DNA from 3 places in the Pseudomonas sp. Pmew2 genome. Region 1 is predicted to be linked to each of the others. Evidence: predicted binding sites of a transcription regulator. Region 1 holds the regulator's gene; each other region holds the start of a gene.
The links. Region 1 encodes sigma-54, which starts transcription at its own class of promoters, with help from an activator protein. Its sites were predicted from a motif close to ANTGGCATNNANNTTGCTNT; they were not measured.
Positions count from the first base shown of each region.

Region 2: the regulator sigma-54 is predicted to act here: its motif matches at 2,298-2,317, upstream of AC4ANK_RS10160 (circularly permuted type 2 ATP-grasp protein).
Region 3: the regulator sigma-54 is predicted to act here: its motif matches at 1,609-1,628, upstream of glnA (glutamate--ammonia ligase).

Region 1 is NZ_CM176702.1:1,457,431-1,461,634, reverse strand. It holds gene lptB (LPS export ABC transporter ATP-binding protein) at 1-533, shown strand, start outside; gene AC4ANK_RS06705 (RNA polymerase factor sigma-54) at 716-2,209, shown strand; gene hpf (ribosome hibernation-promoting factor, HPF/YfiA family) at 2,285-2,593, shown strand; gene ptsN (PTS IIA-like nitrogen regulatory protein PtsN) at 2,605-3,069, shown strand; gene rapZ (RNase adapter RapZ) at 3,072-3,929, shown strand; gene AC4ANK_RS06685 (HPr family phosphocarrier protein) at 3,946-4,204, shown strand, end outside.
Region 2 is NZ_CM176702.1:2,214,963-2,219,166, forward strand. It holds gene AC4ANK_RS10145 (LTA synthase family protein) at 1-870, shown strand, start outside; gene AC4ANK_RS10150 (hypothetical protein) at 1,063-1,299, shown strand; gene AC4ANK_RS10155 (ribonuclease E inhibitor RraB) at 1,548-1,889, shown strand; gene AC4ANK_RS10160 (circularly permuted type 2 ATP-grasp protein) at 2,351-3,748, shown strand; gene AC4ANK_RS10165 (alpha-E domain-containing protein) at 3,761-4,204, shown strand, end outside.
Region 3 is NZ_CM176702.1:5,994,456-5,998,659, forward strand. It holds gene glnA (glutamate--ammonia ligase) at 101-1,507, opposite strand; gene thiI (tRNA uracil 4-sulfurtransferase ThiI) at 1,843-3,297, shown strand; gene typA (translational GTPase TypA) at 3,465-4,204, shown strand, end outside.

The DNA.
Region 1 (4,204 bases):
TGGATGTCAGCCATCAACCCATGCACGGTCGCGCCCGAGCCGGCATCGGCTACCTGCCGCAGGAAGCCTCGATTTTCCGCAAGCTTTCAGTGTCCGACAACATCATGGCGATTCTCGAGACCCGCAAGGAACTCGATGCCGGAGCACGCCGCAAGGAGCTCGAAAGCCTCTTGCAGGAGTTTCACATCACCCACATTCGCGACAACCTGGGCATGAGCCTGTCGGGCGGCGAGCGCCGCCGCGTGGAAATTGCCCGCGCCCTGGCCACTGCGCCGAAATTCATCCTGCTGGATGAACCTTTCGCAGGCGTAGACCCTATTTCGGTAGGTGATATCAAGCAGATCATTCACCACCTCAAGGCCAAGGGTATCGGCGTACTGATCACCGACCACAACGTCCGTGAAACGCTGGACATCTGCGAAACTGCCTACATCGTCAACGATGGACAGCTGATCGCAGAAGGCGATTCCGAGACCATTCTGGCGAATCAACTGGTGAAAGAGGTCTACCTCGGCCACGAATTCCGCCTTTAATCGACTGCCCTTTGCGCTTAGCGGCCGATTGATGCCAGTGCAGTGTGTTGACAATATTTTATTTGTCATACCACTCTAGGCAAAGGTACAGGTTTCAGGCATATAATTTGCTTAAGTTGGCGCTCCGGCGCCTGTAGTAGATGGCGCATGAGCGCCGGCGAATAAGGTGTTTAGCCCCTGCCATGAAACCATCGCTAGTCTTGAGAATGGGCCAGCAGCTGACGATGACACCGCAGCTGCAACAGGCAATCCGCTTACTCCAGCTTTCCACACTGGACCTCCAGCAGGAGATCCAGGAGGCGCTGGAATCGAACCCCATGCTGGAACGGCAGGAAGAAGGCGACGACTTCGACAACTCCGACCCGCTTGCCGACAACATCGAACAAAAGCCCAACCCCGACGTTCAGGAACCGACCTACCAGGAATCCGCGCCTACCGTGGATAACCTTGAAGACGGCGAATGGAACGAGCGCATTCCCAACGAACTGCCCGTCGATACCGCATGGGAAGACATCTACCAGACCAGCGCCAGCAGCCTGCCAAGCAACGATGATGACGAGTGGGACTTCACCACACGCACATCTGCAGGCGAAAGCCTGCAAAGCCACCTGCTGTGGCAATTGAACGTCGCCCCGATGTCCGACAAGGACCGCCTGGTGGCGGTTACGCTGATCGACTGCATCAACAACCAGGGCTATCTGGACGAAACCCTCGAGGAGATTCTCGAGTCTTTCGATCCCGAGCTGGACATCGAACTCGACGAAATCGAAGCCGTACTGCACCGCATCCAGCAGTTTGAGCCGGCAGGCATCGGCGCCCGAAACCTGAGCGAATGCCTGCTCCTGCAGCTTCGCCAGTTGCCAGCCAAAACACCTTGGCTGATGGAAGCGCAACGGTTGGTCACCGACTACATCGACCTGCTGGGAAGTCGCGATTACGGCCAGTTGATGCGGCGCATGAAGCTCAAGGAAGACGAGCTGCGCCAGGTCATCGAGCTGGTCCAGAGCCTCAACCCGCGCCCTGGCTCACAAATCGAATCCACAGAAGCCGAGTACGTCATTCCCGATGTAATCGTGCGCAAGGACAACGAGCGCTGGCTGGTCGAGCTCAATCAGGAGTCCGTACCGCGCCTGCGCGTCAATCCGCAATACGCAGGTTTTGTACGCCGGGCCGATACCAGCGCAGACAACACCTTCATGCGCAATCAGTTGCAAGAGGCGCGCTGGTTCATCAAGAGCCTGCAAAGCCGCAACGAGACACTGATGAAGGTCGCCACCCAGATCGTCGAACATCAGCGCGGCTTTCTTGAGTACGGCGACGAGGCGATGAAGCCGCTTGTCCTGCACGACATTGCCGAGGCAGTGGGCATGCATGAATCGACCATCTCGCGCGTGACCACCCAGAAGTTCATGCACACGCCACGCGGCATTTACGAGCTGAAATACTTCTTCTCGAGCCATGTGAGCACTTCCGAGGGCGGTGAATGCTCGTCCACGGCAATTCGCGCAATCATCAAAAAACTGGTTGCGGCGGAAAATCAGAAAAAGCCGTTGAGTGATAGCAAGATCGCTGGTTTACTGGAGGCACAAGGCATTCAAGTAGCCCGTCGCACAGTCGCCAAGTACCGCGAGTCACTCGGGATAGCGCCTTCCAGTGAGCGTAAGCGGCTGATGTGATGCAGGCCCAGCCACAGCGTCCCAGAGACAGGCGCCATGCCTGCCTCTTTATGCACTGGCAAAGGAGAAAGCTGTATGCAAGTCAACATCAGTGGACACCAACTGGAAGTGACCAAACCCCTTCGTGAATACGTTGAGCTCAAGCTCAAAAAGCTCGAGGGGCATTTTGACAAGATTACCAACGTGCAGGTCACGATGACGGTCGAAAAGCTCAAGCAGAAGATCGAAGCCACGTTGCACATCCATGGTGGAGAGGTCGTTGCCAATGCTGAACATGACGACATGTATGCTGCCATCGACCTGCTCACTGACAAGCTAGACCGACAATTGCTCAAGCATAAGGAAAAGCAGCAAAGCATCCTCAAAGGTGCGGCCGCTCGCTAACGCCCATTTAAATGATCCGAATCGAAAATATCCTGACCCCCGGCCGCTCCCTTGTGAACGTGCCGGGTGGCAGTAAAAAGCGTGTACTCGAAGAAATTGCCAACCTGATCGGTCGTGAAGTACCGGGCATGGTTCCGGACACAGTATTCGCAAGTCTTGTTGCCCGCGAAAAACTGGGTTCAACCGGTTTCGGCAACGGTATTGCCATCCCTCATTGCCGCCTTGCTGACTGCAGCGAGCCTGTCAGTGCAGTCATTCACCTCGCTACCCCCGTGGATTTCGACGCCATCGATGGCGCGCCGGTTGACCTGCTGTTTGTATTGCTGGTCCCGCAAGCCGCTACTGATGAGCACCTGGAGTTATTGCGCCAGATCGCCAGCATGCTTGATGACAAAGATGTGCGTAAGCGCCTGCGCAGTGCCAAAAGTGCCGAAGCGCTTTATCAAGTGGTGCTGGACGTGCAGAACGGAAACTGAACATGCGCATGATCATCGTCAGCGGCCGTTCCGGCTCGGGTAAAAGTACAGCCCTCGACGTGCTGGAAGACAACGGTTTTTACTGTGTCGACAACCTGCCTGCCGGACTGCTGCCGGAACTGGCCGAGCGAGCGCTGATCAATACTGAACTGGCCGAGCCCTTGCTGGCGGTGTCCATCGATGCGCGAAACCTGCCCAGTCACCTGACCCGCTTTCCGCAAATGCTGGATGAAGTCCGCTCACGCAACATCCAGTGCGACGTGCTTTACCTTGATGCGGATGAAGCAACCCTTCTCAAACGCTTCTCGGAAACCAGGCGTCGTCATCCTTTGAGCACGGCAGATCGTTCGCTTGCCGAGGCGATACGCGACGAGACAACGCTGCTGGGCCCGATCATCGATCTGGCCGACCTGAAAATCAACACCACCCACCTGAACCTCTATCAGTTGCGCGACGCACTCAAGCTTCGCCTGCTGAACAAGCCCGAGCCAGGCACTGCGTTTCTGATCGAATCCTTTGGTTTCAAGCGTGGCATGCCCGTCGACGCAGATCTGGTATTCGATGTGCGCTGCCTGCCCAACCCGTACTGGAAGCCTGAACTGCGCGACCATTCCGGGCTTGAACAACCGGTTATCGACTACCTGTCGGTGCAACCCGATGTTGAAGAGATGTTTCAGGACATCTTCGCTTATCTGAACAAATGGTTGCCCCGGTTTGCAGCCAGCAACCGTTCTTACGTTACCATTGCCATTGGCTGCACCGGCGGACATCACCGCTCCGTCTACCTGACCGAACGGCTCGGCCAGGTCTTGCAACAATCACTCAAGAACGTTCAGGTTCGCCACCGCGACCTTAGCTGAAAGGATTTTCACTGCGATGCCCGCTCGTCAAATCACCATCATCAACAAATTGGGCCTGCATGCCCGCGCTGCCGCCAAATTCGTCAGCGTCGCAGGCAAGTTCCCTTGCACGATCAGGGTTGGCCGCTCTGAGCAGACCATGGTCGATGGTAAAAGCATCATGGCCGTGATGATGCTGGCGGCAGGCAAAGGCACCGAAATCCATCTGAAAACCGAAGGCGAATTCGAGCAGGAAGCGCTCGATGGCCTGGTTGAACTGATCAACAACAAGTTTG
Region 2 (4,204 bases), 760 kb from region 1:
GTCTATAACGGCAACTTCGCCTGGGACAACCAGTCGGGTTTCTTCAGCAACCAGGGCATGACCAACTTTGTCGGTCGCGAGGACTTCGTCAATCCGGTGTTCTCCGATCCGACCTGGGGCGTTTCCGACCAGGACATGTTCGACCGTGGCGCCCAGGAACTCAAAGCCCGTCAGGACGGCAAGCCGTTCTATGCGCTGCTGCAGACCCTGTCCAACCACACGCCGTATGCGTTGCCGGACCCGCTGCCGGTCGAGCGCGTGACCGGGCACGGCTCGCTGGATGAGCATTTGACCGCCATGCGTTATGCCGACTGGGCGCTGGGCCAGTTCTTCGAGAAGGCCAAAAAAGAGCCTTACTACAAGAACACCCTGTTCGTGGTGCTGGGCGACCACGGTTTCGGCAATGACAAGCAGTTGACTGAAATGGACCTGGGGCGTTTCAACGTGCCATTGCTACTGATCGGGCCTGGTGTACAAGAGAAATTCGGCCAGCGCAGCAGCATTGTCGGCACGCAGGTTGACGTCGTGCCAACCATCATGGGCCGTCTGGGTGGTCTGAACCGCAACCAGTGCTGGGGCCGCGATCTGCTGAACCTGCCGGAAGGCGACAAGGGTTTTGGCGTGATCAAGCCGTCGGGCAGTGAGCAGGTGGTCGCGATCATCAGCGGCAACCGCATTCTGATCGAGCCGACAGAAATGCCGGCCAAGCTGTTGACCTACACGCTCGGTGCCAAGCCGTCTGCCGAAGAAGTGCCTGATGCACCTGACACTCAGGAGCTCAAGCGCAAGCTGGAAAGCTTCCTGCAGACCGCCACCAAGAGCCTTCTGGACAACACGGCCGGTGTCGAGGCCAGCAAGAACCGTAACTGACCATGACTGACTTGTCCGGGTAACCGGCAAGTCGGATCAGCAGTACACAAAAGGCCCTCGGCATCCATTGCGAGGGCCTTTTGTTTTGCCCGTCATCGCGGGCTGTCCGGCGTAATTCGTTGGAACGAATGCGTGGGCCAAAAGGTCCTTATCACATAAGCCAGAGTGCCTGGCTTCGTTCTGGAGGCATTGATGAAACAGTGGGCCATTTCGTATCTGGACAAGGATGGTGTGCAGCAACTCCGTGAGGCTGGTTTTGACGAGCGTCCCAGTGAGGAGGAGGCCGCGCGTTTCCTGCGCAAGGACCTGTATCCAGTCACCGATGAGCTGGATCTCAATGATCTTGACGGGCGCACCGACGAGCCTACGGTTAAAACGCTTAAAGACCATAACAGTGTGCGGATCATTTCCATTACAGAAGTTGCCTGACCTGCGGTGATTCAAAAAGCTTTTCGTGGCAACCACTTGGCATCCTGCCCACGATGGGTCTACTCTGCAGATGAGGCTGTTCAAACGGCCTCTGACATCTCGATACCCGACCTGTGCCAAGCCTGGTCTGGTCAGCTACATGCTTGATTCCCCACGCCGGATTATCTGTCGTGCGGCGGCCCCCGATGATTCGGCGGTCGCTCTGGAAGAGTTGAAACTCTATCTATCGTTGCATAGGAGGACGTTTCATGAGCACAGCCTATCAAGAGGACATCAGCAGTAACGTACTGCGCCGCATGAAAGAAGGCGGTTTTGATTTTGCGCGAATCTATCCCATCGAGTTTTACGCCATCTTCCCGGATGAGGAGCGGGCACGGCAGGCTGCAGAGCAATTTCGCGGTGAATCCCTCAATACCCAGGTAAACGTACGTGATGACGGTAACTGGCACTTGCAGTTGAGCAAAGTGATGTATGCCACTTATGACGGTATCGGTGATTTCGAGCAGGACTTTCAGATGGTGATTTCGCCCATGGACGGTGAGGTTGAAGGTTGGGGTGTTACTCAGGAGATCAGAAGACTGCACGCTTGATGGCTTTTGATTGTCAGGCAACACATTACCGGCTGATTCGGGATACGTTCTGGATCGGCCGGTTCTGTTTTTGCTTCGCGCTCATAAACAGTGGTCAAAAAAAAGCCACTCAAATGAGTGGCGCAAAGGGAAGTCTGTTTAAAATCCGCACGCGTTCTTCGCCTGCTGGACAAAATAACGGTTAGCGCAAAAACGGCGTTTGGTGCCCTGTTTGCTCGGTTGCTGTGGAGTGTGGCGAACTAATGTTGTTGGCGGAAATCAACTCTGACTATGCTGATCATAGATTTCACGGTTGAATGACGCTTCCGAATGAAGCGCGAAATAATCGGCTTGGGCGTTTAGTGCACAGGAATGGTGCGTAGAACGTCGAGTGTTTACCTAACCTTTTGAAATCAAAGCGTTTATGCCGGTGGCACGGGCTTTGCGATGGTCTTGGTGTCCATGGTGACAAGGAGTACGGCATGATCCGCACCTTTTATGACGAGATGTACGATGCGGGCGGCGTAGTCCGTCCGCACTATCGGGAGTTCGCCCGCTGGCTGGGTGATACGCCTCCCGAGCTTTTGGCTCAACGCAGGCGCGAAGCCGATCTGCTGTTTCACCGTGCCGGGATCACGTTCACACTCTATGGTGATGAGCAGGGCACCGAGCGGCTTATCCCCTTCGATACCATCCCGCGCAGCATTCCCGCCAGCGAATGGCGTGTAGTCGAGCGTGGCTGTATCCAGCGCGTCAAGGCGCTGAACATGTTTCTGGCGGATCTTTATCACGACCAGCGGATTATCAAGGCCGGAATCATTCCTGCCGAACAGGTGCTGGCCAACGAGCAATATCAGTTGGCGATGCAGGGCCTGAACCTGCACCGCGATTTGTATTCGCACATTTCCGGCGTCGATCTGGTGCGCGACGGTGATGGCACGTATTACGTGCTGGAGGACAACCTGCGAACCCCGAGCGGCGTGAGCTACATGCTCGAAGACCGCAAGATGATGATGCGTTTGTTCCCCGAGCTGTTCTCGGCCCAGCGCATTGCACCGATCGATCACTATCCGAATCTGTTGCTCGACACGCTCAAGAGTTCCAGCCATCTGGACAACCCGAGTGTCGTGGTACTGACGTCCGGGCGTTTCAACAGCGCCTTTTTCGAGCATGCGTTTCTGGCTCGCGAGATGGGGGTCGAGCTGGTTGAAGGTGCCGATCTGTTTGTCCGCGACGACCGCGTGTTCATGCGTACCACCGACGGTCCCAAGGCTGTCGATGTTATCTACCGTCGGCTTGACGATGCATTCCTTGATCCGCTGGCGTTCAACCCTGATTCCATGCTGGGCGTTCCAGGACTTCTGGCCGCGTATCGCTCCGGCAATGTGGTTCTGGCCAATGCCATTGGTACCGGCGTTGCTGATGACAAGTCGGTTTACCCCTACGTCACCGACATGATTCGTTTCTATCTGGACGAAGAGCCAATTCTCAAGAACGTGCCGACCTGGCAGTGCCGCAAGCCGGAAGAGCTGTCACATGTGCTGGCCAACCTGGGCGATCTGGTCGTCAAGGAAACCCAGGGCTCCGGGGGCTACGGCATGCTGGTCGGCCCTGCAGCGACCGCCGCCGAGATCGAAGCCTTCCGGGCACGCCTCAAGGCCAAGCCGCATGCGTACATCGCCCAACCCACCTTGTGCCTGTCGACCTGTCCGACCTTCGTCGAAAATGGCATAGCCCCGCGACATATCGATCTGCGCCCCTTTGTTCAAACCCGCGTCGTACCTGGCGGGCTTACCCGAGTGGCCTTGCGTGAAGGCTCACTGGTGGTCAATTCGTCACAGGGTGGCGGAACCAAAGACACCTGGGTGGTCGAGGATTAAGGATGCCTGCCAATGTTAAGTAGAACTGCCTCTGATCTTTTCTGGATGTCGCGTTACCTGGAGCGAGAGGAGAACCTCGCCCGAATGCTGGACGTGAGCTATTCACTGTCGTTGATGCCTCAGGACGGGCGGGGCGACGGGCTGGATGAAATAGCCATGCCGTTGCTGATTACCGGAACGCTGGAAACCTACATCGAGCGTCATGGTGAACTGCATGCCGAGCGCATGCTGCATTTCTTCGCGCTGGACGCGACCAACCCGGCCAGCATCTACAGCTGCCTGGGCGCCGCAAGGGCCAGTGCGCATGCCGTGCGCGGGCGTATCACTGCCGACATGTGGGAGAACATCAACTCCACCTGGCTGGAAATTCGCGGCATTGCTCAACAGGGTTTGACCCGTTACGGCATGAGTCGCTTTTGCGAGTGGGTCAAGGAGCGTTCGCACCTGTTCCGTGGT
Region 3 (4,204 bases), 1.6 Mb from region 1:
TCTTGCGGGGTGAATAAAACTTCACGCCACAAAATCCAGGCAAAAAAAAGACCTCCCGAAGGAGGTCTCTTGTTACGCCATCAACGCTGGCGCGTCTGTATCAGCAGCTGTAGTACAGCTCGTATTCCAGTGGGTGTACGAAGGTACGAACGCGGATTTCTTCTTCGCTTTTCAGTGCGATGTAAGCGTCGATGAAGTCGTCGCTGAATACGCCGCCTTTGGTCAGGAACGCACGGCCCTTGTCCAGTTCTTCCAGCGCCTCTTTCAAGCTGCCGCAAACTTGTGGGATCTCTTTGGCCTCTTCAGGCGGCAGGTCATACAGGTTCTTGTCAGCTGCGTCGCCAGGGTGGATCTTGTTCTGGATGCCGTCCAGGCCAGCCATCAACAGAGCCGCGAAGGCCAGGTACGGGTTGGCCGAAGGATCCGGGAAGCGTGCTTCGATACGGCGGCCGCGTGGGCTGTTGACGTAAGGAATACGGATCGAAGCGGAACGGTTACGCGCCGAGTAGGCCAGCATGACCGGTGCTTCGAAGCCTGGAACCAGACGCTTGTACGAGTTGGTGGACGGGTTGGTGAAGCCGTTCAGCGCCTTGCCGTGCTTGATGATGCCGCCGATGAAGTACAGAGCAAGGTCGGACAGACCGGCATAGCCTTCACCTGCGAAGGTGTTCTTGCCATCTTTGGCGATGGACATGTGCACGTGCATGCCTGAACCGTTATCACCGTACAGAGGCTTTGGCATGAAGGTCGCGGTGCGGCCGTAAGCGTCAGCAACGTTGTGAACAACGTATTTCAGGGTCTGAACTTCGTCAGCCTTTTTAACCAGCGTGTTGAATTTCACGCCGATTTCGTTCTGGCCAGCGGTCGCCACTTCGTGGTGGTGAACTTCAACGGTCTGGCCCATTTCTTCCAGAGCGTTGCACATGGCGGTACGGATTTCGTGGTCATGGTCAAACGGCGGAACCGGGAAGTAACCGCCTTTGACGCCTGGGCGGTGGCCTTTGTTGCCGCCTTCCACGTCCTGATCGGACATCCACGAACCTTGTTCAGAGAAGATCTTGAACATGGAACCCGAGATGTCGGACTTGAATTTCACCTCGTCGAAGATGAAGAATTCTGGCTCAGGGCCTGCGAATACGGTGTCACCGATACCAGTGGACTTCAGGTATTCCTCGGCGCGACGAGCGATGGCGCGTGGGTCACGATCGTAACCTTGCATGGTCGACGGTTCGATGATGTCGCACACCAGGATCAGGGTCGGTTCTTCGGTGAACGGGTCCAGAACAGCGGTTTCGTCGTCCGGCAGCAAAATCATGTCGGAAGCTTCGATGCCTTTCCAGCCAGAGATGGAGGAGCCGTCGAACATCTTGCCGACTTCGAAGAAGTCATCTTCCAGCGCATCGCGAGCTGGCATGGTCACGTGGTGCTGCGTACCTTTAGTGTCCGTGAAGCGCAGATCAATCCACTTAACGTCATGATCTTTGATGAGTTGAACCGACTTCGACATGGTGTCCTCCGGGTGGCTAAGAACCGCCTTCTATAGGCTGGGTCCCTTGAATTTGGGTGATGCCGGCGCGAATATTCTGCCAAGGCAACCTGCCTCACAAGGGAGCAATTTGCATGCCAGTGCCCCGTGTTGGGTTTTTTGCTTCAAAAGCAGGCTTTCAGGGGATTTAAACGCGTCTGCCGAGAAAAGTACGCACCGTTATGGCGCTGCAGTTTGGTGCGTCGACTCTTTTTGGTGCGCTGATGATCGGGTATACGATAACTGGTTAAACGTTGAGCAATTTCCGCTATAATCCGCGCCCCCCTTTTTCAGTCGGCACCTCACGCGCTGTTTCCATGAAACTAATCGTTAAAGTTTTTCCAGAAATCACCATTAAAAGCCCGCCGGTGCGCAAGAAATTCATCCGGCAACTGGGCAAGAACATTCGTACCGTGCTCCGTGAAATGGACGCGGACATTGTCGTGGGTGGCGTATGGGACAACCTTGAGGTGGAGACCCGCCAGACCGACCCCAAAGTGCTTCAGGGCATCAGGGACCGGCTAAGTTGCATGCCCGGCATTGCCAACTTTCTGCAGGTGGCCGAGTACCCGTTGGGCGACATGGATGACATCGTTGCCAAGTGCAAACTGCACTACGCCGACCTGCTGCCCGGCAAGATGTTTTCAGTGCGTTGCAAGCGCGCCGGTCGCCACGATTTCAGCTCGATGGATGTCGAGAAATACGTCGGTAGCAAGTTGCGCATGCAATGCGGTGCTGCCGGAATCGAGCTGAAAAAGCCCGATCTTGTCGTACGGATGGAAATTCGCGACCAACGGTTGTTTGTCGTTCATGACCAGCACCAGGGCATGGGCGGCTACCCGCTGGGTGCGCTGGAGCAGACCCTGGTATTGATGTCCGGCGGTTTCGATTCGACCGTTGCGGCCTACCAGATCATGCGCCGCGGCCTTATGGCGCACTTCTGCTTCTTCAATCTGGGCGGAAGAGCCCATGAACTGGGCGTGATGGAAGTCGCTCACTTTATCTGGAAGAAGTACGGCAGTTCGCAGCGGGTGCTGTTTGTCAGCGTGCCATTCGAGGAAGTTCTCGGAGAAATTCTGCAGAAAGTCGATAACAGTCATATGGGTGTAGTTTTGAAGCGTATGATGTTACGCGCTGCATCCGCCGTGGCTGATCGTCTCGAAATCGACGTGCTGGTAACTGGCGAAGCGATTTCACAGGTTGCCAGCCAGACGCTGCCAAACCTGTCGCTGATCGACGCGGCTACAGACAAGCTGGTCCTGCGACCGCTGGTCGCGAGCCACAAGCAAGACATCGTGGACCTGGCGACTGAAATAGGCACTGCCGACTTTGCCCGCCACATGCCTGAGTATTGCGGGGTGATTTCGGTCAACCCGAAGACCAACGCCAAGCGAAATCGCGTTGAGTACGAAGAAAAACAGTTCGACATGGCGATTCTCGAGCAAGCGCTTGAACGCGCGAAGCTGATTTCGATCGATCGGGTGATCGACGATCTGAGCCGCAATGTCGACATAGAAGAAGTCAGCCAGGCGCTGGCCGGTCAGGTCATCATCGACATCCGTCACCCGGATGCCCAGGAGGACCAGCCGCTGCAAGTGCCTGGCGTGGAGATACAGACGTTGCCGTTCTACGCATTGAACAGCCGTTTCAAGGCACTGGATGACACGCGCCAGTACCTTTTGTATTGCGACAAAGGCGTCATGAGTCGCCTGCATGCTCACCATTTGCTCAGTGAGGGGCATGCCAATGTGCGCGTTTATCGACCGAGCTAAGTGCCCGGGGCTGTTTGCCTGTGGCTTGCGTCACCGGCCCCCCGACACCAGTCGTCATGCCGTAACGGCTTTTGCCGACTCGAAATAGTTAATCGCTGCCTTATAAAATAGTTAATCGCTGCCTTATAAACAGTCAGCAGACCGAATCCTCTGATCGAGATACACAAGTGATCGAAAATCTACGCAACATCGCCATCATTGCTCACGTTGACCATGGTAAGACCACCCTGGTAGACAAACTCCTGCGCCAGTCCGGCACCCTTGAGCGCAACGAGCTCAACGACGAGCGCGTGATGGACTCCAACGACCAGGAAAAAGAGCGCGGTATTACCATTCTCGCGAAGAACACCGCGATCAACTGGAATGGCTACCACATCAACATCGTGGACACCCCGGGCCACGCCGACTTCGGTGGTGAAGTAGAGCGCGTGATGTCGATGGTCGACTCCGTACTGCTGCTGGTTGATGCCCAGGACGGCCCTATGCCGCAAACCCGTTTTGTGACCAAGAAGGCTTTCGAAGCCGGCCTGCGTCCAATCGTGGTCATCAACAAGGTTGACCGTCCAGGCGCGCGTCCGGACTGGGTTCTGGACCAGATCTTCGACCTGTTCGACAACCTGGGTGCCACCGAAGAACAGCTGGACTTCAAAGTCGTCTACGCCTCGGCCCTGAACGGCATTGCCGGTCTGGAACACACCGACATGGCTGAAGACATGACTCCGCTGTACCAGTCGATCGTCGATCACGTTCCTGCGCCAAAAGTTGACCGTGACGGTCCTTTCCAGATGCAGATCTCGGCTCTGGACTACAACAGCTTCCTGGGCGTCATCGGTGTTGGCCGTATCGCTCGCGGTCGCGTCAAGCCAAACACTCCGGTTGTTGCCATCGATGCCGAAGGCAAGAAGCG